Regions from separate parts of the Arthrobacter arnarulunnguaqae genome, predicted to be linked through region 2. Evidence: riboswitches for the same ligand, from Rfam matches in the RefSeq annotation. Region 2 holds a riboswitch; each other region holds the start of a gene.
The links. Region 2 has a riboswitch for S-adenosylmethionine ahead of ACHAAJ_RS08950 (acyl-CoA dehydrogenase family protein). Riboswitches for the same ligand answer to the same signal wherever they lie in the genome.
Positions count from the first base shown of each region.

Region 1: it holds a riboswitch for S-adenosylmethionine, as region 2 does, so the genes downstream of both, ACHAAJ_RS00295 (bifunctional o-acetylhomoserine/o-acetylserine sulfhydrylase) here and ACHAAJ_RS08950 (acyl-CoA dehydrogenase family protein) in region 2, are expected to answer to the same signal.
Region 3: it holds a riboswitch for S-adenosylmethionine, as region 2 does, so the genes downstream of both, ACHAAJ_RS07255 (methylenetetrahydrofolate reductase) here and ACHAAJ_RS08950 (acyl-CoA dehydrogenase family protein) in region 2, are expected to answer to the same signal.
Region 4: it holds a riboswitch for S-adenosylmethionine, as region 2 does, so the genes downstream of both, ACHAAJ_RS14490 (OsmC family protein) here and ACHAAJ_RS08950 (acyl-CoA dehydrogenase family protein) in region 2, are expected to answer to the same signal.

Region 1 is NZ_JBIMER010000001.1:73,797-78,777, reverse strand. Features, by position in the region: gene metX (homoserine O-acetyltransferase MetX) at 1-14, opposite strand, end outside; gene ACHAAJ_RS00295 (bifunctional o-acetylhomoserine/o-acetylserine sulfhydrylase) at 92-1,435, opposite strand; SAM riboswitch class IV at 1,510-1,627, opposite strand; gene ACHAAJ_RS00290 (VOC family protein) at 1,763-2,404, shown strand; gene ACHAAJ_RS00285 (CPBP family intramembrane glutamic endopeptidase) at 2,502-3,308, opposite strand; gene tpx (thiol peroxidase) at 3,401-3,898, opposite strand; gene hutI (imidazolonepropionase) at 3,957-4,981, opposite strand, start outside.
Region 2 is NZ_JBIMER010000007.1:133,126-138,106, forward strand. Features, by position in the region: gene acs (acetate--CoA ligase) at 1-410, opposite strand, end outside; gene ACHAAJ_RS08935 (ABC transporter permease) at 556-1,398, opposite strand; gene ACHAAJ_RS08940 (aliphatic sulfonate ABC transporter substrate-binding protein) at 1,398-2,438, opposite strand; gene ACHAAJ_RS08945 (ABC transporter ATP-binding protein) at 2,516-3,346, opposite strand; SAM riboswitch class I at 3,352-3,442, opposite strand; SAM riboswitch class I at 3,668-3,765, shown strand; gene ACHAAJ_RS08950 (acyl-CoA dehydrogenase family protein) at 3,774-4,981, shown strand, end outside.
Region 3 is NZ_JBIMER010000005.1:169,962-174,942, forward strand. Features, by position in the region: gene metE (5-methyltetrahydropteroyltriglutamate--homocysteine S-methyltransferase) at 1-1,624, opposite strand, end outside; gene ACHAAJ_RS07255 (methylenetetrahydrofolate reductase) at 1,680-2,588, opposite strand; SAM riboswitch class I at 2,676-2,781, opposite strand; gene ACHAAJ_RS07260 (helicase HerA-like domain-containing protein) at 3,003-4,682, shown strand; gene ACHAAJ_RS07265 (hypothetical protein) at 4,730-4,981, shown strand, end outside.
Region 4 is NZ_JBIMER010000023.1:20,859-25,839, reverse strand. Features, by position in the region: gene mhpA (bifunctional 3-(3-hydroxy-phenyl)propionate/3-hydroxycinnamic acid hydroxylase MhpA) at 1-118, shown strand, start outside; gene ACHAAJ_RS14500 (alpha/beta fold hydrolase) at 193-1,059, opposite strand; gene ACHAAJ_RS14495 (VOC family protein) at 1,313-1,729, opposite strand; SAM riboswitch class IV at 1,928-2,043, shown strand; gene ACHAAJ_RS14490 (OsmC family protein) at 2,080-2,628, shown strand; gene ACHAAJ_RS14485 (aldo/keto reductase) at 2,638-3,597, opposite strand; gene ACHAAJ_RS14480 (hypothetical protein) at 3,682-3,804, opposite strand; partial or broken gene ACHAAJ_RS14475 (NADPH-dependent FMN reductase) at 3,836-4,060, opposite strand; gene ACHAAJ_RS14470 (maleylpyruvate isomerase family mycothiol-dependent enzyme) at 4,533-4,981, opposite strand, start outside.

The DNA of each region.
Region 1 (4,981 bases), on a different contig from region 2:
GCGCCGGTGCGCAGGGTCCGCGGAACGCCGTCGGTCCGCGGACCGACGGCGTTCGGAGCGGCGCGCTCCGACGTCGCGTTGAAGTCGAGGGTCACCGGGCCGCCTGCAGGTCCGAGGGCGCGGCCCGGCGGACGGCGTCGAACCCGGCCAACAGGTCGGCGATGATGTCATCGACGTGCTCCAAGCCGACCGACAACCGCACCAGCCCGGGAGTGACCCCGGCGGCGGCCCGCTCGGCCTCGCCCAACTGCGCGTGGGTCGTCGACGCCGGGTGGATGACCAGCGAACGGACGTCGCCGATGTTGGCCACGTTGGAGTGCAGTTCCAGCCCGTCGACGAAGGCCTGTCCCGCTTCCGCGCCGCCCTCCAGGTCGAACGCGACGATCGCGCCGGTGCCGCGCGGTCCGTACTTGCGCCCCCGTTCGAACCACGGGCTCGACGGCAGGCCGGCGAAGGCCACGGAGCGGACGGACTCCCGCGCCTGAAGCCATTCGGCGACCTTCTGCGCGTTGGAGACGTGGCGCTCCATACGCAGGCTCAGCGTTTCCAGGCCCTGGGCGATCAGGAACGCGTTCAGCGGGGCCGCCGCGGAACCGAGGTCCCGCAGCAGTTGGACGCGGGCCTTCAGGATGTAGGCCAGGTTGGCTCCGAGGGCGCCGCCGACGCCGAGGTCGCGGGCGAACACCAACCCGTTGTAGGACTCGTCCGGCGTGTTGAACGTCGGGAACCGCTCGGGGTCCCGCGCGAAGTCGAAGTTGCCGGAGTCCACGATCACACCGGCGATCGCGGTTCCGTGCCCGCCGAGGTACTTGGTGGCCGAGTGCACAACGATGTCCGCGCCCCATTCGATGGGGCGGATCAGGTACGGAGTCGCCAGCGTGTTGTCCACGATGAGCGGGACGCCGGCCTCGTGGGCCGCGGCGGCGAGGCCCTCGATGTCCAGCACGTCCTGACGGGGATTCGAAACCACCTCGCCGAAGAAGGCCTTGGTGTTCGGCCGGACCGCCGCGCGCCAGTGTTCGAGGTTGTCGGGATCCTCGACGAACGTCGTCTCGATGCCCAATCGACGCAGCGTGTGCTTGAACAGGTTCTGCGTCCCGCCGTAGAGGCTCGGGCTGGCCACGATGTGGTCGCCCGACTCGGCGACGTTCAGGATCGCGAAGGTCGTGGCGGCCTGGCCGGAGGCCAGGAGGAGAGCGCCGACGCCGCCCTCGAGGTCGGCGATGCGGTTTTCCACGGCCTCGGCCGTGGGATTGCCGATGCGCGTGTAGATGGGCGCGAGTTCCTGTAGCGCGAACCGCGCCGCCGCGCTCTCCGCGCTCGGGAAGACGAACGACGTCGTCTGGTAGATCGGCAGGGCGCGCGCCCCGGTTGCCGCGTCGGGTGTTTGTCCCGCGTGGATCTGGCGCGTCTCAAAGGACCAGTTGGTGGACATTGTGGTGCTCCTCTTTCGTCTGAGGGGCCGCACCAAACGGAGTTGCCACACGGAGTGTGACGCCGCCCGGAACCGACCCGCGCTTGCCCCGCGCCACGCTTGGCGCCGAGCCCGGTCCTCACCCGGGGCACCCCACCGCGAGTGGAGGGTTGCCGGCCAGCAAACCGGGGTTTCGCGCTGGCACTCATGACCTGTAGAACAGTTTCGCGGATGCCGCCGCGCCCCGCAAGCGACGCCCGGCGAATATGACGGGGTTTGACACAGCCTTCGGCTCAAGTAAGGACAACCTAAGTCGAGACGCACCTCACAAAGTGCCATCATGGGCACATGAGGTTGGACCACGTTTCATACGCTTGCGGACAGGATGGGTTGGCGGCCACCGCCGACCGCATCAAAGACACTCTGGGGATCGAGTCCGTCAAGGGCGGCGTGCATCCCCGGTTCGGCACACGGAATGTCATTTTCCCGTTGCTGAACAACCAATACCTGGAGGTCGTCGAGGTGCTCGCGCACCCGGCCTCTGACAAGGCTCCGTTCGGCCAGGCCGTGCGTGCGCGGTCGGAAATGGGCGGAGGATGGATGGGCTGGTGCGTCGCCGTCGACGACCTGGCCCCCTTCGAGGAGCGGCTCGGCCGGTCCTCGGTTCCCGGGAACCGGAAGTTCCCGGACGGCCAGGAACTGACGTGGCAGCAGATCGGCATCAAGGGGCTCATCGCGGACCCGCAGGTGCCCTACATGTTGCGCTGGGACGACGGAACCGAGAACCTGCACCCGTCTCGCGCGCTGGAGCCGGTGGGGCGGATCTCCCGGATCAGCATCGCCGGCTCCAGGGAGCGGGTGCGCGAATGGCTGGGAACGCCGGAGCAGAGCCCCCTGGAGGGAGTGGACGTCGAGTGGCAGGCGCCCAACGGGACGCCGGGCATCATGTCCGTGACCTTCGAGACCCCCAAGGGATCGATCACGCTGTAGCGGGACGGGACCTTGCGGACAGGACCGCGGGACACGAAGTGCGGGCCGGACATCCGCTGTCCGGCCCGCGCCGCTTAACCGAGGTGAACTGCTTGAGCTAGGTGCCCAGCCCGATCGCCGGTCCGATCAGCGCGTAGCCGACGAACCCGGCCGTATCGAGCAACGCGTGGGCGATGACCAGGGGCATTACCCGGCGGTACTTGAGGTACAACCACCCGAAGACCAGCCCCATCAGGAAGTTCCCCACGAACGGGCCGAAACCCTGGTAGAGGTGGTAGCTTCCGCGCAGGATCGCGCTGGCGACCACCACGGCCCACGGGCCCCACGCCAGACGGCGCAACCTGTCGAAGAGGTAGCCGACGGCCACCGTTTCCTCGAGGAGGCCGTGGCGCACCGCGGACAGCACCAGGACCGGTATGGTCCACCAGTAGGGTTCCAGGGCGGACGGCACGATGGCCGTGGTCGCCCCCAAAGCCCGGCCCGCGGCGTAGACGCCCAGCGTTCCCGCGCCGATCACGGCGAACAGCCCGAAACCCCACCCCAGATCGCGCCAAGGCCTCCGGAAGTCCAGACCCATGGCCCGGAACCCATTGGTTCCCGCTTGGGCAAATAGGAAGAAAACCAGCGCCACGGGGACCAGGGCGAACACGATGTCCAACATTTGGTAAGTCAGGTCGAAGAGGGGACGCTCGCTCAGCGGGTTGTTCATGCTGGTCGTCTGCCCGCCCAGCGGGGCCCGGCTCAACTTGTCCAGGAGGCTGACCGCGGCGTAGACCGCGGACTGTCCGAGGGACAATCCGAGGACCAGTGCGATCTCGAACGCGATCCAGCGGCGGGACGCCGGCGGCCGCGCGCCGGCTTGGCGGCCGGCCGCGGAGGCGGCAAGGGATCCGGTGCTGTCCATGCCAACGATCGTAGCGGGCGGCGGAACAGCGCACAGGGCCCGCCCGGTTTCCCGGACGGACCCTGCCTCGAAGCGCTACTGCAGGGCCGCGGTTAGTTCAGCGCCGCGATGGCGGCGTCGTAGTTCGGCTCCACCGTGATGTCCGAGACGAGTTCGGAGTGCAGGACCGTCCCATCGGTGTCGACGACGACGACCGAGCGTGCGTTCAGTCCCGCCAGCGGGCCGTTGACCATCTTCACGCCGTAGGCCTCGGCGAAGTCGGAGCGGAAGGTGGACGCTGAAACGACGTTCTCCAGGCCCTCCGCACCGCAGAAGCGGCCCAGCGCGAACGGCAGGTCCGCCGAGGCGCAGACCACGGTGGCGTTCTGGAGTCCGCCGGCGAGCTCGTTGAACTTCCGCACGCTGGCGGCGCAGACGCCGGTATCGACGCTGGGGAAGATGTTGAGGACCAGACGGCGGCCGGCCAGGTCGGCGCTGGCGACGTCGGTCAGGTCCGCTCCCGTCAGCGTGAAGTCCGGGGCCGGGGCGCCCTGCGCGGGCAGGTCGCCAATGGTCTGTACGGGAGTTCCCTTGAATGCGGTGTTAGCCATGGCTCCTGTTTATCACGCGGCGGGCCCCGCTCCTGACCGCCGCCGCGCCAGCCGATCGCTAGATCGCACCCGCCGCCAGCGCACCCGCCCGGAAAACGGGGCCGGTGAGCCGCATCCCGGGCCGGTAGGCCAAATGCGAGACGCTGGGTGCGTCGAGCAGCTGCAGGTCCGCGCGCTTTCCCACCTCGAGCGAGCCGACTTCATCCTGCACGCCGAGCGCCAGCGCGCCACCGTATGTTGCCGCGGTGATCGCCTCGCCGATGTCCAGGCGCATCTGCAGCACGGCCGTCGCCACGCAGAACGCCATCGACGTCGTATAGGAAGTACCCGGGTTGCAGTTCGAGGCCAGCGCGATCCGCACCCCGGCGTCCAACAGCTCCCTGCCGGGCGCGAGGGGCTGGCGGGTCGAGAGGTCGCAGGCCGGCAGGCACGTCGCGACGGTGCCGGGGGTGCCGGACCGCGTGGCCGGATCCCATCCACTCCACGATCCGGCGAGCGAGTCGACGTCGGCCGCGTCCAAATAGTTGACGTGGTCCACGCTCTGGGCGCCGAACTCCACGGCCAGGCGCACCCCCGGGCCGGGTCCGAGCTGGTTGCCGTGGACCTTCAGCCCCAACCCCGCCGCCGCACACGCCGCGAGCACCTGCCGCGATTGCGCCTCGTCAAACGCGCCGCGTTCGCAAAAGACGTCGGCGAAGCGCACGTGCGGGAGTACGCCCGCAAGCATCTCCCCGCAGACCAGGTCCGTGTATTCCTGGGCGTCCATGCCGGCCGGCACCAGGTGGGCGCCCAAATAGGTGACCGCGTCGACGACCTCGGCGGCAATCCGGGCATGGCGGGTCTCCTCCGCCACGGTCAGTCCGTATCCGGTCTTCGTTTCGAGGTACGTCGTGCCCCCGGCCACGGCCTCGGCGGCGCGGCGGGCGACAAGGGCGAACAGTTCGTCGTCCGGAGTCGTCGTGGTGGCCGCGGTGGTCACGGCGATCCCCCCGGCGGCATAATCCTGCCCGGCCATCCTGGCGACGAATTCGTCGCCCCGGTCCCCGGCGAAGACCAGGTGGGTGTGCGAGTCAACCCAGCCCG
Region 2 (4,981 bases):
TGGACGGCGCCGATCCGCGCGCACGCCAGCGTGATCACGACCGTCTCCACCAGCACGGGCAGGTAGACGACGACGCGGTCGCCCTTCCCGATGCCGAGTTCCGTCAGCGCATTGGCGGCCTGGGAAACGAGCGCGGTGAGTTCGCGGTAGGTGACGGTCCGCGTGTCGCCCGGCTCGCCCTCGAAGTGCAGGGCCACCTTGTCGCCTCGGCCGGCGGCGACGTGGCGGTCGGCGCAGTTGACGGCGGCGTTGAGCTTCCCGCCGTCGAACCAGCGCAGCTCGGGGCCGCGGCGGGCGGCCGCGTCCGCGGGCGTGGCCGAGTGGGTGGTGTGCCAGGGCTCGGTCCACTCGAGGCGGGACGCGGCCTCCTCCCAGAAGGCGAGGCGCTCGGTTTCGTTCTGGATCGTCATCATCAGCTCCATCGGTCCTGGCGGTAGCACTACTAAAGGTCCCGCGGGGCCGCGGCCGCAAACCGGTGCCGCGCAAAACGCAACATTCGCGCCGGCGCGCGGAGGCGGGATGCGGCCGTGGGCGCACGTCCCGCGCGGCGTGTTCCTACGCCCAGCGGTTCACGGCCCAGCGCTCGAGAATCCCCAGCAGCCCGTCGGTGATCTTGCCGATCACGGCGAGCAGGATGATGGCCAGGAGCAGGCGGTCGGTGCGGCCGTTGTTCTGCGAATCGGTCAGCAGGAAGCCGAGCCCCATGGACGAGGCGATCAGCTCCGCCGCGACCAGGAACAGCCACGCCTGCGCCAACGCGAGCCGCAGCCCGGAGAAGATCGCCGGAACGACGGCGGGCAGCTGCACGGTGGTCAGCAGCCGCAGACCGTTGACGCCGAAGGCGCGCGCGGCCTCCACCAGGTTCTTGTCCACGTGGCGCAGCGCCAGGTACACGGTGGTGAAGATCGGGAAGAACGCACCGATGACGATCAGCGTGACCTTCGAGTCCTCGCCGATCTTCATCCACAGGATCAGCAGCGGCACCCAAGCCAGGGACGGCACCGCGCGGAACGCGCCGACCGTCGGGCCGAGCAGCGCGTCGGCCCACCGGGACAGGCCCACGAGCGAACCCAGCGCCAGCCCGAGCGCCGCGCCGATGCCGAAGCCCAGCAGCACGCGCTGCAGCGAGATCCCGATGTGCCGGGTCAGCTCGCCGCGCTCGACGAGTTCCGCGCCGGCGGCCAACACGGCCCCGGGCGCCGGAAGCGCGACGGCGGAGACCCATCCCAGCGAGCTGGCCGCCTGCCACAACGCCAGCAGGGCCACCGGCACGACGGCGCCGATCGCCACCCGGCGCGCGGTGGCACCCCGGGGGCGGGCCGGCGTCGTGCCGCGGGTCGACGAGGCGCGGCCGGCGACCGCCCCGTCGGAGACCTTGGTGTTCGGGCCGAGCGTCATCACGCGTCCTTGATGGTCGAGGCGTCCGCCTTCTTTGCGAAGGTGTCGTCGACGATAGTCGCGACGGCGTCGTCGATGTCCGCCTGGTCGGACACGTCGCCGGTCTCGACGAAGATCGGGCCGACCGTGGTCAGGACCTTGGTCTGGGCATCGCCCGGAACGCCGTCGACGTCGAGGTTGGAGCGTTCGAGGATGACCTGGCTGGCGACGGCCTGGTCCAGGGAGGCGACGTCGGCAAGGATCGCGGCGGTCTCCTCCGGGTTCTCCGCGGCCCATCCGCGGGCCTTCTCGTAGGCGTCGACGACGGTCTGCGCGAGCTCCGGGGAGTCGGTGAGGAACTTCTCGGTGGCGTTGAGGAAGCCGTAGGTGTTGAAGTCGAGGTTTCGGTAGAGCAGCGTGGCCCCGGCCTGCTCGGCGCCGGCCATGATCGGGTCCAGCCCGGCCCAGGCGTCCACGGAGCCGTTGTCCAGGGCCGCGCGCCCGTCCGCGTGCTGGAGGTTCTGCACGGTCACGTCGTTGATGGACAGCCCGGCCTCCTCGAGCGACTGGACCAGGAAGAAGTAGGGGTCGGTGCCCTTCGTCGCCGCGATCTGCTTGCCCTTGAGCTCGGCCACGGACTTGATGGTGGAATCCTTCGGCACCACCAGCGCGGACCACTCCGGCTGCGAGTAGAGGCTGATCACCTTGATGGGGGATCCGTTGGCGCGGGCCAGCAGGGCAGCCGATCCTGCCGTGGAACCCACCTGGATGGCGTCGGCGCGCAGGGCCTCGTTGGCCTTGTTCGACCCGGCGGACTGGAGCCAGTTGACCGTCACGCCCTGCTCCTTCAGCGTGGCCTCGAGCCAGCCCTTTTCCTTGATGACCAGACTGAGCGGGTTGTAGGTGGCGAAGTCGATGTTCAGCGTCTTGGCGGCGCCGGCCGCGGCCTCCGAACCGGAGCCCTCGCCCGCGCAGGCGGTCAGGAGCGCGGCGGCGGCACCGGCGGCGCCGAGTCCGAGGAAACGGCGGCGGGAGACGGGGGACAGGGCGTGGGAAATCATGGGGTTCCTTCGGGGATGCGGTCTGGGATGCGGATGGTGGCCGACGTCGGCCGGGGGTGTCGGTGGGTAAGCCGGTGTCAGTGTCGGTGGGAGTCGACGCCGAGGCTTTCGAGCAGGGACGAGCGCAGACGGGCCAGTTCGGCGGACGCGCGGTCGCGCGGGCGCTCGCCGGGGACCGTGAGGACCTGGGTGATGCCGGCGCCCTCCTGCCCGGGAACCCGGCCGAGGACCAGGACGCGGTCCGCGAGCTGGAGGGCCTCGTCGACGTCGTGCGTGACCAGGAGGACCGTGGCGGGGTGGGCGCGGTGGATGTCCAGGAGCAGGTCCTGCATCTTCAGCCGCGTGAGGGCATCGAGCGCGCCGAAGGGCTCGTCCAGCAGGAGCACGCCCGGACGGCGGGCCAGCGCCCGCGCCAGCGAGGCGCGCTGGGCCATGCCGCCGGAGATCTCGCGGGGGCGGTGGTCGGCGTGTCCGGACAGTTCGACGAGGTCCAGCAGTTCCGCGATCCGTTCCGCACCCTCTGCCTTGGGCGTCCCGCGCGGGAGTCCGAGCGCGACGTTCCGCCGGACGGTCTGCCACGGCAGCAGCCGCGGTTCCTGGAAGGCGACGGCGGAGCGGTCGTCGAGACCGTGGACGTCGCGTCCGTCGATGGACACCCCGCCGCTGGTCGGACGGTCGAGGCCCGCGACCGCTCGCAGGAGGGTTGATTTGCCGCAGCCGCTGGGACCGAGGATGGCCAGCACCTCGCCGGCAACGACGTCGAAATCTATGGATTCGAGGACGGCGCGGCGGGCGTCGCCGTCGCCGAACGCGCGGCCGAGGCCGGAGAACGAGACGGGCAGCGCGGAACCCGGCTGGCGGGTGGAAGTGGATGTCCGCCGGTTGTCCGGCGCGGTGGTGGTGCTCATGCTCAACTCCATCGGTCCTGGCGTTAGCACCGTCCCCGGACGGGGTGGTTGCTGCGGCGTCAACAAGCCAGATCTCTCGGCCGCTCGGGATGGTATTGAGTCAACTTAATGTCATCCCGACGCATTCGGCAAGTTACGACGCATCCCCGAAACATTCGGCGTAATACTTCGGTGTGCGCATTTTTCGAAGAAACTTCGGCAAAGGCGTGTTCTTGCACCGAATCTTCAGGGTATTTACGGGGCGCTGGATCCCGGAATCGCGCCCGGAGAGGCAGTCCGATGTTTGGCGAGCCCGCGATGGCCGGGTACAAATGAGTCAATAAACCATCCAGAGCGGCCGAGAGTCCTGGCTCCATGACGCCGCAGCAACCCCTTCCCGTCCGCCGGGAGGTAGGTGCTCACGCCAGGTCCGATGGAGTGATTCACTGTGGAGCAGTTCCCTGTCCCCGCCCGCCACCTGATCAAACTGACTCCGGGCGTGCCCGCAACCAGCCACTACGACGAGCTGGCCGGCGTGTTTCGGCCCGTCTTCGAGCGCATCGCCGATGGCGCCGCGGTGCGCGACGCCGAGCGGGTGCTGCCCTACGAGCAGGTCGGATGGCTCAACCAGCTGCGGTTCGGCGCCCTGCGCGTGCCGGAGGCGGACGGCGGCTACGGGGCATCGCTGGCGGACACCTTCCGGCTGCTCATCGAGTTGGCCGAGGCGGACTCGCAGGTGTCCCACCTGCTCCGTTCGCACGTCGGGTTCGTCGAATCCGTCCTGACGCTGGACGACGCGGAGGTCCGCAACCGCTGGTTTGCCCGCTTCGTCGGGGGACAGCTGGTCGGCAACGCGTACACCGAGCGCGGAGGCAATGAACTCGGAACGCTCAACACCCGGCTCCTGGAACACGACGGCCTGTTGCGGCTGACGGGCAAAAAGTACTACTGCACCGGCACCATCTTCGCCGATTGGGCGGCAGTCGCGGCGACGGTGCCGGGCGTCGCCGGGCGCCACATCGCCGTCGTATCGACGCAGCACTCCGGCGTGCGGATCTTCGACGATTGGGACGGCTTCGGCCAGCAGTTGACCGGCACGGGATCTACGACCTTCGACGACGTTCCGGTCGACACCCTGCTTCGGCCGGCCGAGCTCGAGGCGCACGTGGAATCGGCCGTCTTCCAACTGGTTCTGCTAGCCGTGCTGGCCGGGATCTCGAGGGCCGCGCTGGCCGACGCCCGCGCAGCCGTCCAGGCACGGACCCGGACATTCAGCACCGGTACGGGCGTTCCCGTCCGTGAGGAGCCGCAGGTGTTGCAGCTCATCGGGGAGATGTCCTCCACGGCGTTCGCGGTCGACGCCGTGGTGCTGGCCGCCGTCGCGGAGGTCGAGTCCGTGGATGGCGAGTCGGGGCTGACGGAGGCCGAGCGGTGGGCCGTGTGCGAGCTGGCCGCCAACCGCGCGCAGACCGTGGTCCAGCCGCTGGTGCTCTCCGCGGCGTCCAAGCTCTTCGACGGTCTCGGCGCCTCGTCCACGGCGCGCGTGTGCAACCTGGACCGCCACTGGCGGAACGCGCGCACGGTCGCGACCCACAACCCGACCATCTACAAGGCGCGGATCGTCGGGGACTACGAGGTCAATGGAACCGCCCCGCG
Region 3 (4,981 bases), on a different contig from region 2:
CCCATCCGTGCTCGGTGGTCTCGAACCCGTCGAAGTTCTCGGCGAAGTACTGGACCATGTCGTTGCGCTCGGGCTCGCCGTGGACCAGCACGTCCAGGCCGAGGTCCTCCTGGAGCCGCACCACGCGGGCGATCTCCTCGCGCAGGAAGCCCTCGTAGGCCGCATCCGTGATGGCGCCGTTGCGCTGCCCGGAGCGGGCCTTGCGGACGTCGCCGGTCTGCGGGAAGGAACCGATCGTGGTGGTCGGAAGCACCGGCAGCCCGAGCCGCTCCTGCTGCGCCGCCGCGCGGACGGCGCCGTCGGGCCGGGTGAAGTCCGCGGCCGTGAGGCTCCCGGTCCGCCGGCGGATGGCCTCCTTGCGGACGCCTTCGCCGGTGGCCCGCGCCGCGAGGGCCGCGGTGGCCGCCCCGACCTCGTCCGCGATGGCGTCCGGCCCGGTGGCGAGTCCGCGGGCCAGGGTAAGGACCTCGGTGGTCTTCTCGTCCGCGAACGCCAGCCAGTCCCGCAGGTGGCCCGGGAGGTTGGTCTCGATGTCGACCTGGTGCGGGACGTGGAACAGCGACGTCGAGGTCGCGACGGACACCTTGCCGCCGCCCGCGGCCAACTTGTCCAGCGTGGACAGCGACGCGGCGAGGTCGTTGCGCCAGATGTTGTGGCCGTTCACGACGCCGGCGACCAGCGTCGCGGCGCCGCCGTTGGCGGCGCGGAAGGCATCCACCCCGGCGTCGGCCAGGGCGTCCCCGGCGACGAGGTCCGCGTGCACTGCCTGGACGCCGGCGGACGCGAGCAGTGCGAGGGCCTCACCTGGCGCGCGGCGGTTTCCGGCGGTGCCGTAGCCGGTGGTGACGAACAGGGCCGGCCCCGAGCCGGCCCGCGTTGCGGCGGCCAGCGCACGGTAGGCGCCCTCGACGACGCCGCCGGCGACGGCCAGTTCGCCGCCGCGGTCGGTGACCAGGGCCGGCTCGTCCAGCTGCACCCATTCGGCGCCGGCGTCTCCGAGCGCGTCGATGATGCCCTCGTAGGCGGCAACGGCGTCGTCCAGCCGCGACAACGGGTCGAAGCCCTCGGGTGCGCCGTCCTCGGCCTTGGCCAGCAGCAGGTAGGTCACCGGGCCAACCAGGACGGGACGGAGGGTGTTTCCGCGGCGGCTCTGCCGGGCCACGAGGCTGGTGAGGCGGTGGGCAAGCGGCGCGAACGTCGTGTCCGGGCCGATCTCCGGGACCAGGTAGTGGTAGTTCGTGTCGAACCACTTGGTCATTTCCAGCGGCGGGCGCTCGGCGTCGCCGCGGGCCAGCGTGAAGTACCCGTCGGTGTCCAGCGACCCGTCCGATTCGGCGAGGTCGGCGAAGCGCGTCGGCAAGGCGCCGAGGGCGGCGGTGGTGTCCAGCACCTGGTCGTAGAGGGCGAAGTCGGCGGGGATGGAGGAGTCCGCCGCGCCGAGTCCGAGGCCGGTCAGCCGGTCGATGGTGGCGTCCTGCAGGGCCTCGGACGCCCGGTCCAGGCCGTCGGCGTCGAGCTTGCCGGCCCAGTGGGCCTCGATGGCGCGCTTGAGTTCGCGGTTCGGTCCGATCCGCGGGTATCCGAGGATGGTGGCGGCGGGGAAGCTGTGCTGGTGGGTGGTCATGGTGGTGCTCCTTTTGCGGTGAATCGGTCGGTGGGTCGGTGTGCGTGCGCGCCGCCTAGGCGGGCACGCGTTGCGGTGCTGCCTTGGAGATCTCGAGCGCCTCGACGACGTCCAGCGAGCCCTGCGGATCGTTGAACGTGTAGAGGTGCAGGCCGGGGGCGCCGTCATCGAACGCGCCCTTGGCCAGCTCGACGGCGCTGGCGACGCCGATCCGGCGTCGTTCGCCGTCGCTGTCCGCCGTTTCGAGGCGGTGCAGCAGGTCCCTGCCCGGTTCGACGCCGGACATCGCGGCGAGGCGGGTCAGGCGCCGCACGCTGTCGAACGGGATGATGCCGGGGACGATCGGGATCCTGACCCCGGCGCGGCGCGCGGCCTCCACGAGGCCGGTGTAGTCGGAGCGCTCGAAGTAGACCTGGGTGATGGCGAAGTTGGCGCCGGAACGCTCCTTCGCCAGCAGCACCTCGACGTCGTGCTCGAACGACGGCGACTCCGGGTGCCGGCGCGGATACGCCGCCACCCCGACGGCCAGCCTGCCGCCGGCCAACGACGCCGCATGGCGCCGCTCGACGCCGCGGATCAGCTCCACCAGCTCGCCGGCGTAGCGGAGCTCCCCGCGGTTCGCGTCCGGCTCCGCGGGGAGGTCCCCGCGCAGTGCCAGCACCCCGCGGACGCCCAGCCCGACCAGGCGGGTGACAAGGGCGTCCAGGGTGGCGCGGCTCTCCCCCACGCAGATCAGGTGCGCCAGGGGCCGCAGCGCGGTGTTGCGGACCAGGTGGCCCACGAGTTCGATGGTGGCCTCGCGGCGGGCAGGCGTCCCGCTGGAGGTGACGGACACGTAGTCGGGGTTGGTGCCGGCCAGCGCCTCGATGGTCTCGAAGACCCTGGCGGCGGCGCGTTCGTTGGCCGGCGGGTACAGCTCGTAGGACAGCGCCGGTGGGGCGGCGCCGACGTTGTGTTCGGACATGGTTCTCCTCGCATTGTCACAGCGAAGGAGTGCGGCGGCGGTCCGGTCCGGTGGCATGCCGCGGGTCCGGGTGGCGTCGCTGATGCGTCTCCATCGCTTCTGGCGGTAGCACCGTTCGCGCGGCCCCCACGGGGCCCTCGGATGGTTGCTGCGGCGTCATCGATCCAGATCTCTCGGCCGCTCTTGATGGTTGGGTTCCACTATCTAACGCAGGGCCCGGACGGCCCCGCAAGCCGTCCGTCGCGCGGCGCTTCATCATCCGGAATATGACCGGTTGTGACCGGCGCCGGGCCGCCACGCGCGTCACCGGGCCGCCGCACCGCGTCATGTGAAGCGATTGTGACGCGCCCGGCGGGCGGGGCGCGGGACCGGGGACGGGTGCGTCGCCGCGGAGCGCGCCTTAGGCTGGGTGCCATGTCGACGAGCGCAGCGGCCGGGCAGGCCGAAAAGATCAAGTCCGGCTACACCTTCGAGGGACCCTGCGTGGACCTGGGGGCGGCGCTGGTCGGGGGCGAGGTCCATCCTGACGCACGGGTGCGGCTCCCCCTGCGCATGATGAACCGCCATGGCCTGGTGGCCGGCGCGACCGGCACGGGCAAGACCATCACGCTGCAGGTCATGGCCGAACAGCTCTCCGCCAACGGCGTACCGGTGTTCCTGACGGACATCAAGGGGGATCTCACCGGCCTCTCGACGCCGGGGACTCCCAGCGACAAGCTGCTGGCCCGCACCAGGAGCGTGGGCATGGACTGGACGCCCAAAACCTTCCCGGTGGAGTATTTTTCCCTCGGCGGCGACGGCGCCGGCATTCCGGTCCGGGCGACGATCTCCTCCTTCGGTCCCCTGTTGCTCTCGCGGATCATGGAGCTGAACGAAACGCAGGAGTCGAGCCTGCAGCTGATCTTCCACTACGCGGACACAAAGGACCTGCTGCTCTACGACCTCAAGGACCTCCGGGCCGTGATCTCGCACCTGACCGGCGACGAGGGCAAGGCGGAACTCCGGGAGCTCGGCGGGCTGTCGAAGGCCACCGCGGGCGTGATCCTGCGTGAACTCGTGGCGCTGGAGGCCCAGGGCCTGGAGAAGTTCTTCGGCGAGCCGGAGTTCGACACCGCCGAGCTGCTGCGCATGGCACCGGACGGCCGCGGCGTCATCTCCTGCCTCGAGCTTCCGACGATTCTGCAGAAGCCGCTGGTGTTCTCCACGTTCTTGGTGTGGCTGCTCGCGGACCTCTTCGAGGAGCTCCCCGAAGTGGGGGACGCCGACAAGCCCAAGCTCGTGTTCTTCCTGGACGAGGCCCATCTGCTGTTCCGTGACGCGTCGAAGGCGTTCCTCGACTCGATCATGACCACCGTGCGCCTGATCCGGTCCAAGGGGGTCGGCGTGTTCTTCGTGACGCAGACGCCCAAAGACGTCCCGGCGGATGTGCTGGGACAGCTCGCGAACCGCGTGCAGCACGCGCTGCGGGCGTTCACCCCCGACGACGCCAAGGCGCTGCGAGCCACCGTTTCCACGTTCCCCGTCAGCGACTACGACCTCGAGGAGGCCCTCACCCAGGCCGGCACGGGCGAGGCGATCGTGACCGTGATGAACGAAAACGGCGCTCCGACGCCGGTCGCGTGGACGCGCATGTGGACACCGGAGTCGACGATGGGCGCCTCGGCCGCGGAGGTCGTCGCCCGGACGGTCTCCGAATCGGCCCTGCTGTCCGTCTATGGAACCGTGACGGACCGCGAGTCCGCCTACGAGGTCCTCAAGGGCAGGGCGACGGCGGAGCCCGCGCCCGGTTCCGCCACGGGCGGTTCGGTGGCCGGCCGGGTGCCGGGCGCCGGACAGTCACAGGAGGACATCGATGCGGAATCGCGCCGCATCGAGGAGGACATCCTGGGGCGGCCCGGCAGCCTCCCGAACTCCGCACCCCCGTCCCGCGGGGGCGATCCTGTTCCGGCCCCCCGCGGGCGGAAGCAGGCGCCGGAGCGCGTGCCGAAACAGGAACAGAACCCGATGATGGATTTCGCCGTCCAGGCCGCAGGGGTCATCGGCAAGGAACTGCTCCGGGGCATGTTCGGTACCAAGCGGCGCCGCCGCCGCTGACCTCCGCGGTGCCTACCGGGAGGACGCGGGCCGGTAACGTAGGAGGGGTGCAGAACGGTTCCCCCCTCGTGAAAGTAGTCGCCGTGTGGCTGGCCGCGCTGATGGTTGTGGCCGTCGCCGCCGTCGTCACCGTGACCATGGTCAACCAGCGCGTGTTCGGCCCGGAGCGCCTGGTGACCGACTACTTCGCGCTGCTCCAGGCCGGCGAAGGCGAGCAGGCCCTTGGGCTTGTGGGCGCCGAGGTGCCCCCGGGCAATGCGCTCCTGCTGGACGGCGAGGGCCTGAAGGCCTCCGTCGCG
Region 4 (4,981 bases), on a different contig from region 2:
GACGCAGAACGCCCCCGCGACGCTGGACGCGATCCTGCGTTCCATGGCGTTCACCGGCAAGCCGGCGGCCCACGGAGCGGTGCAGGTTCCTGATGACGCCCGCGAGCTCCTGGGCTAGTCCCTCACGCAAAACGGTCCGGCTCCCCACAGGGAGCCGGACCGTTTTTCCGTTTCCTGGTCCTGCCGGATGCGCTACTTGCCGCCGACGCCCTGCGCGGTCAGGTACTGCTTGATGACCGTGTTGAACTCCTCGGCACGCTCCACCTGGGACCAGTGGCCGCACTGGCTGAAGATGTGCGCGTCCGCGCTCGGGATCACGTTGAGCAGCTCCCACGTGCGCGACGGCGGGATGACGACGTCCTGCATGCCGTGGATGAGCAGGACCGGGATCTCCAGCTTGGAGAGCACCTCGAAGTCCAGCGGGAGGGCGTCGCGGTCCCGGTCGCGGGCCGTGACGACCTCGACGAGGCGGTCGGAGGCGGTGTCGTTCAGCGCGGACTGGTAGCGCAGCGAGACGAGCTCCTCCGTGACCAGCGACTTGTCGACGACGAACTGCTCCAGCGTGCGGCGGATGCCGGCCTCGGACAGTTCCGGCTTCGCGTGTCCGGACAGCGCCGCGGTCTTCTTCGCCCCGCCGGTGCCCATGGAAACGATGCCCAGCAGGCGCTCCGGGAAGTCGATGGCGAACTGCATCGCCACCCAGCCGCCGATCGAGTTGCCCACGATCCACGTCTTGTCGATGCCCAGCGCGTCCAGCACGCGCACGGAGTGGCGGACCCATTCCTTGATGCCGTATTCGGTGCCGGGGGCCACGACGGACTGGCCGTAGCCGATCGAGTCGATCGCGATGCAGCGGCCGAGTTCGGAAATCTCCGGGAGATTCAGCCACCAGTTCGCGGCCGCGGTGACGCCGGTGCCGGAGCCGTGGAGGAAGAGGATCGGGGTGCCCTCGCCGAGCTCGTGGTAGTGGGTGACCTCGCCGGGAGCGGTCTCGAGCCACTTGTCCTCGAGGCCGAAGAACTTGTCCGTGGTGTAGTCGGGAATCTGAACTGTGGTCATGGCGCACTCCTGTTGCTCGTCGTCGCGCAGAGGTCCTCGCGGACCCGCGGCCTGGGTGGGGCGGCCCCGCGCACGCGCAGGGTTCCCCTCCCTGACAAGCCTAGGGACGCGCGACCCTCTGGCCACGGGACCGTTCCGGCAGGCGGCACAAAGGCAACGGCACGACGGCGGTCCGCTCTGCGCCAGGACGTCGTGGACGTCCCAGCCCGGGCACGGCGACGGCGTCGTCCAGCTCCGCTGCAGACCGCGGGCGTCAGCCCCGCCGGCCTGCGATGTTGACCATCCAGCCGATCCCGAACCGGTCCGTGCACATCCCGAAGCTGTCGCCCCACGGCGCCACCGCGAGGGGCTCGATGATGGTTCCGCCGTCAACAAGCTTGTCCCAGTAACCGCGCAATTCCGCCTCGTCGCCGCCGCTCAGGGACACGGAAAACCCCTTCGGGGTGTTGTACTCCATGGCGTTGGGCGTGTCCGAACCCATGAGTGTCAGCCCGTTGGCTCCCGTCACCTGGCCGTGCATGATCTTTTCCTTTTCGGCCGGTTCCTCACTGGCCTGGAAGTCGCCGAATGTGTTCAGCACGAGTTCGCCGCCGAAGACGCCGTGGTAGAACTCCAGCGCGTCGCGGGCGTTGTCCTTGAAGCCGAGGTACGGGTTGAGCGTCGTCGCCATTTTTGTGCCACTCCTCGGAGATGAATGCGTCCGGGCACCTGGGCAACTGCCGGAGCCGACTGAAGGCTCCCATTATGCTCCGGCACGGCCGCTTAGGCGAGGGCCGCCGCAGCCGCCCGCGTCGACATGTTTCGGCGCGTTGCGGTTCGTGACGAAACCCTTGAACCACCCCGCCATCCCCCGTCAGACTCGTCGGAGAATCAAGAGTTCCAACCACGGGCCCTGGCCGGTTGGACGGCAACCCTCCCGCTGTAGCGGGGTGCCCCAGGTGAGGATTCGACGCCGGCCCGGCTTGGGCGGCGTAAGTATGGCGACGTGCCTGGCATGCGCCACGACACCAAGGATCGATCATGACCCAGACTTCCCTGCAGGACCTGAACGAGGTTCGCGCCGCGCGGCTCGACGACGCCGGAGCCTTCTGGTCCGGCAAAATCGCCGCCGACGCCGCGAACGCCCGCCTGACGTATGGCGCACGGGGGGCCGGCGAGGGCTCGGTGGCCACGCGCATCACGACCGGAGGACATGAGTTCACCGTCGACGAGCCTGCCGGGCTGGCCGGCGACAACGCGGCGGCGAGCCCGGTGGAATACGCGCTCGGCGCCTTGGCATCCTGCCAGGTGGTGGTCTACAGGCTGTACGCCCACCAGCTCGGCATCCGGGTCGACGACATCACGATCGACGCCGAGGGAGACCTCGACGTGCGGGGTCTCTTCGGCGCCGATGCAACGGTCCGGCCGGGCTTTTCCGCGGTTCGCCTGCGCGTAGTCATCACCGGACCGGAATCGCAGGAGCGCTACGACGAACTGCGGCGGACCGTCGACGAACGCTGCCCGGTGCTGGACCTGTTCGCCAACCCGACGCCGGTGGAGATCGAGGTGGCCGCGAACCCAGCCGGATAGGGCAAGGGGCTACGGCAGCGGGCGTCCGCGGGCCGCGGTCCAGAGGGCGTACCAGTCGTCGGAGGCCATGGCCTCGGCGACACGTTCGGCGTCGGCGCAGGCCGCGATGCGTCCGGGGTTCGACGTGCCGACGACGGGACGGATGTTCGCGGGGTGGCGCATCAGCCAGCCCAGCACGACGGACTCCGGCGCGCAATCCAGGCGTTGCGCCAGGGCGGCGACCATGCGGGAAGCGGCCGCGTCCGCAGGTTCCGTCCCGGCGCCGTCGGCCGGCCGTCCGCTGTAGCGACCCTGCGCCAGCGGACCCCAGGCCTGGAGCTCGACGCCGTTGGCCGCGCAGTATTCGAGCGCACCGTGCGGGAAACAGACGTCCGCGCCCTCGGCGTGGTTGACGAGGACGCCCGCCTCCAACCAGCCGAGCCGGTGCAGGCTCATCTCCAACTGGTTGACGGCCAGCGGCTCGTCGAGGGCGGACTGCAGCGCGCCCATCTGCTCGGCGGACATGTTCGAGACGCCCAACCGCAACACCTTCCCGGCGGCCTTGAGGTCGGCGTAGGCGCCGGCGATTTCCGCCGGCGTGGCCAGCGGGTCCGGCCGGTGGACGAGCAGCGTGTCCACGCGGTCCGTGCCGAGGCGCCGCAGGCTGTCCTCGACCCGGGCCGCGATGGTCCCGGCGGACGCGTCGTAGCGGCCGGGAGTGTCCGGCGTGCCCAGCACTATCCCGCACTTGGTCTGCAGGTGGAGTTGGTCGCGAAGCTCGGGGCGTTCGGCCAGGACGCGGCCGAACACCTCCTCCGACTTGCCGTTGCGGTAGATGTCAGCGTGGTCGAACACCGTGATGCCGGCCTCCAGCGCGGCGTCGACGGCGCGGTGCGCCTCGAACACGTCGGCTGCCTCGAGCGGTCCGGCGCCCCAACCCCCGCCCAGGCCCATGCATCCAAAGATCAGGCGGGATGCGGCTTCGTGCATGCTGGTGCTCCTTCGGTAGGTGGACTCACAGCGTACGACGCCGGTGCGCGCCGGCGCCTGCGCCAGCGCCGACGCTCGGGGCTACTAGCGGGAGCCGGGATCGTCGTCCCCGAAGACCTCCGGCTTGAAGGTGATGTAGGCCTCCGGCGCGTTGAGCTGCGGCGCGTCGAGGAAGCTCAGGACGCTGCGCATCGACGACTGCATCACGGCCGTGCCGATCCCGCCCGGCGATGCACCGATGATACCGGTGGGCTTGCGCGAAAGAGTTGCTGCCCCACGGGCGGGAACCCCAGTCGATCGCGTTCTTCAGCGCGCCGGGGATGGACCGGTTGTACTCGGGGGACACGATGAGGATTCCGCCCGAGCCCTCAATCGCTGCCTTGAGCTCCTTACCGGCCACCGGGAAGTCGGCGTCGAAGTCCGGGTTGTAGAGGGGAAGGTCGGCAATGGGGATCTCGAGCACAGCGATCCGCACCCGGCTAGATTTCAATTTCGTCAACACTCCAACAAGTCTTGACAAGATCCGTCACTTGGGGTCTAGTCTCTTAATAGATCCAAACGGCCTCCCCCAAGGGCCAACAGGATCACCGCGGCCCCGCCGTCCCCCAAGTGGCGGGCCCGCCAGCATCGGACCAGGCCAATGCCGATGCAGAATCAGTGCCCCCACCCCCTAGGCAGGGCGGGGGCACTCTGCTGTTCGGACCGGCTGGCCGCCCATAAACACCCCGACACGTCAGGCAAGGCCGGCGTTTTACAAAATGATTACCCCCGGGTATTGTTCCAACAGATCCAATGCTTCCCCCAAGCCGCTTGGATCTTTCGTTCCCGCCTTCCCCCAAGTGGCGGGGACGCGTGCCAAACCCAAGAGGCGGCACATGAAAACGCCCCCGCCGATGAGACCGGCGGGGGCGTTTTCGCGCCTTACGGGTTCCTGATCACCAGGCCGGCAGCGTCGGCAAGGGGCCATCGGCCTCCAAATACCCGGCGTGGCCACGGGAGAGCCATTCGAGCAGGCCCTCCCGGTCCGATTCCACTCGCAGGGAGCCGTCGCCGATCACCCACTCGTCGCGCTCCTCCGTCACCAGGGTCATGCCGGGGGCGTCCTTGGCCCGCATGGTGCGCACCGCTGCCTCGAGGGCGTCGAGCACCGAGTCGGGATCGGCCTCCTCGATGGTCCAGGCGGTGTCCAAGTCGTTGTGGTGGACGACGACCTCGGCGATGCGCAGTGCCACGATGGAGAGCACGGGGATCCGCTTGCCGTGCAGGTGCACCTCCTCGACCGCAAAGTCGCCCGCCAGTCGCCGGGCCTGCTCGGAGAAGTACGCCGCGGACTCCCGGAAGGCATCGAGCAGTTCTTTCCGCGGGCGGGCGGCGATCTCCGCGA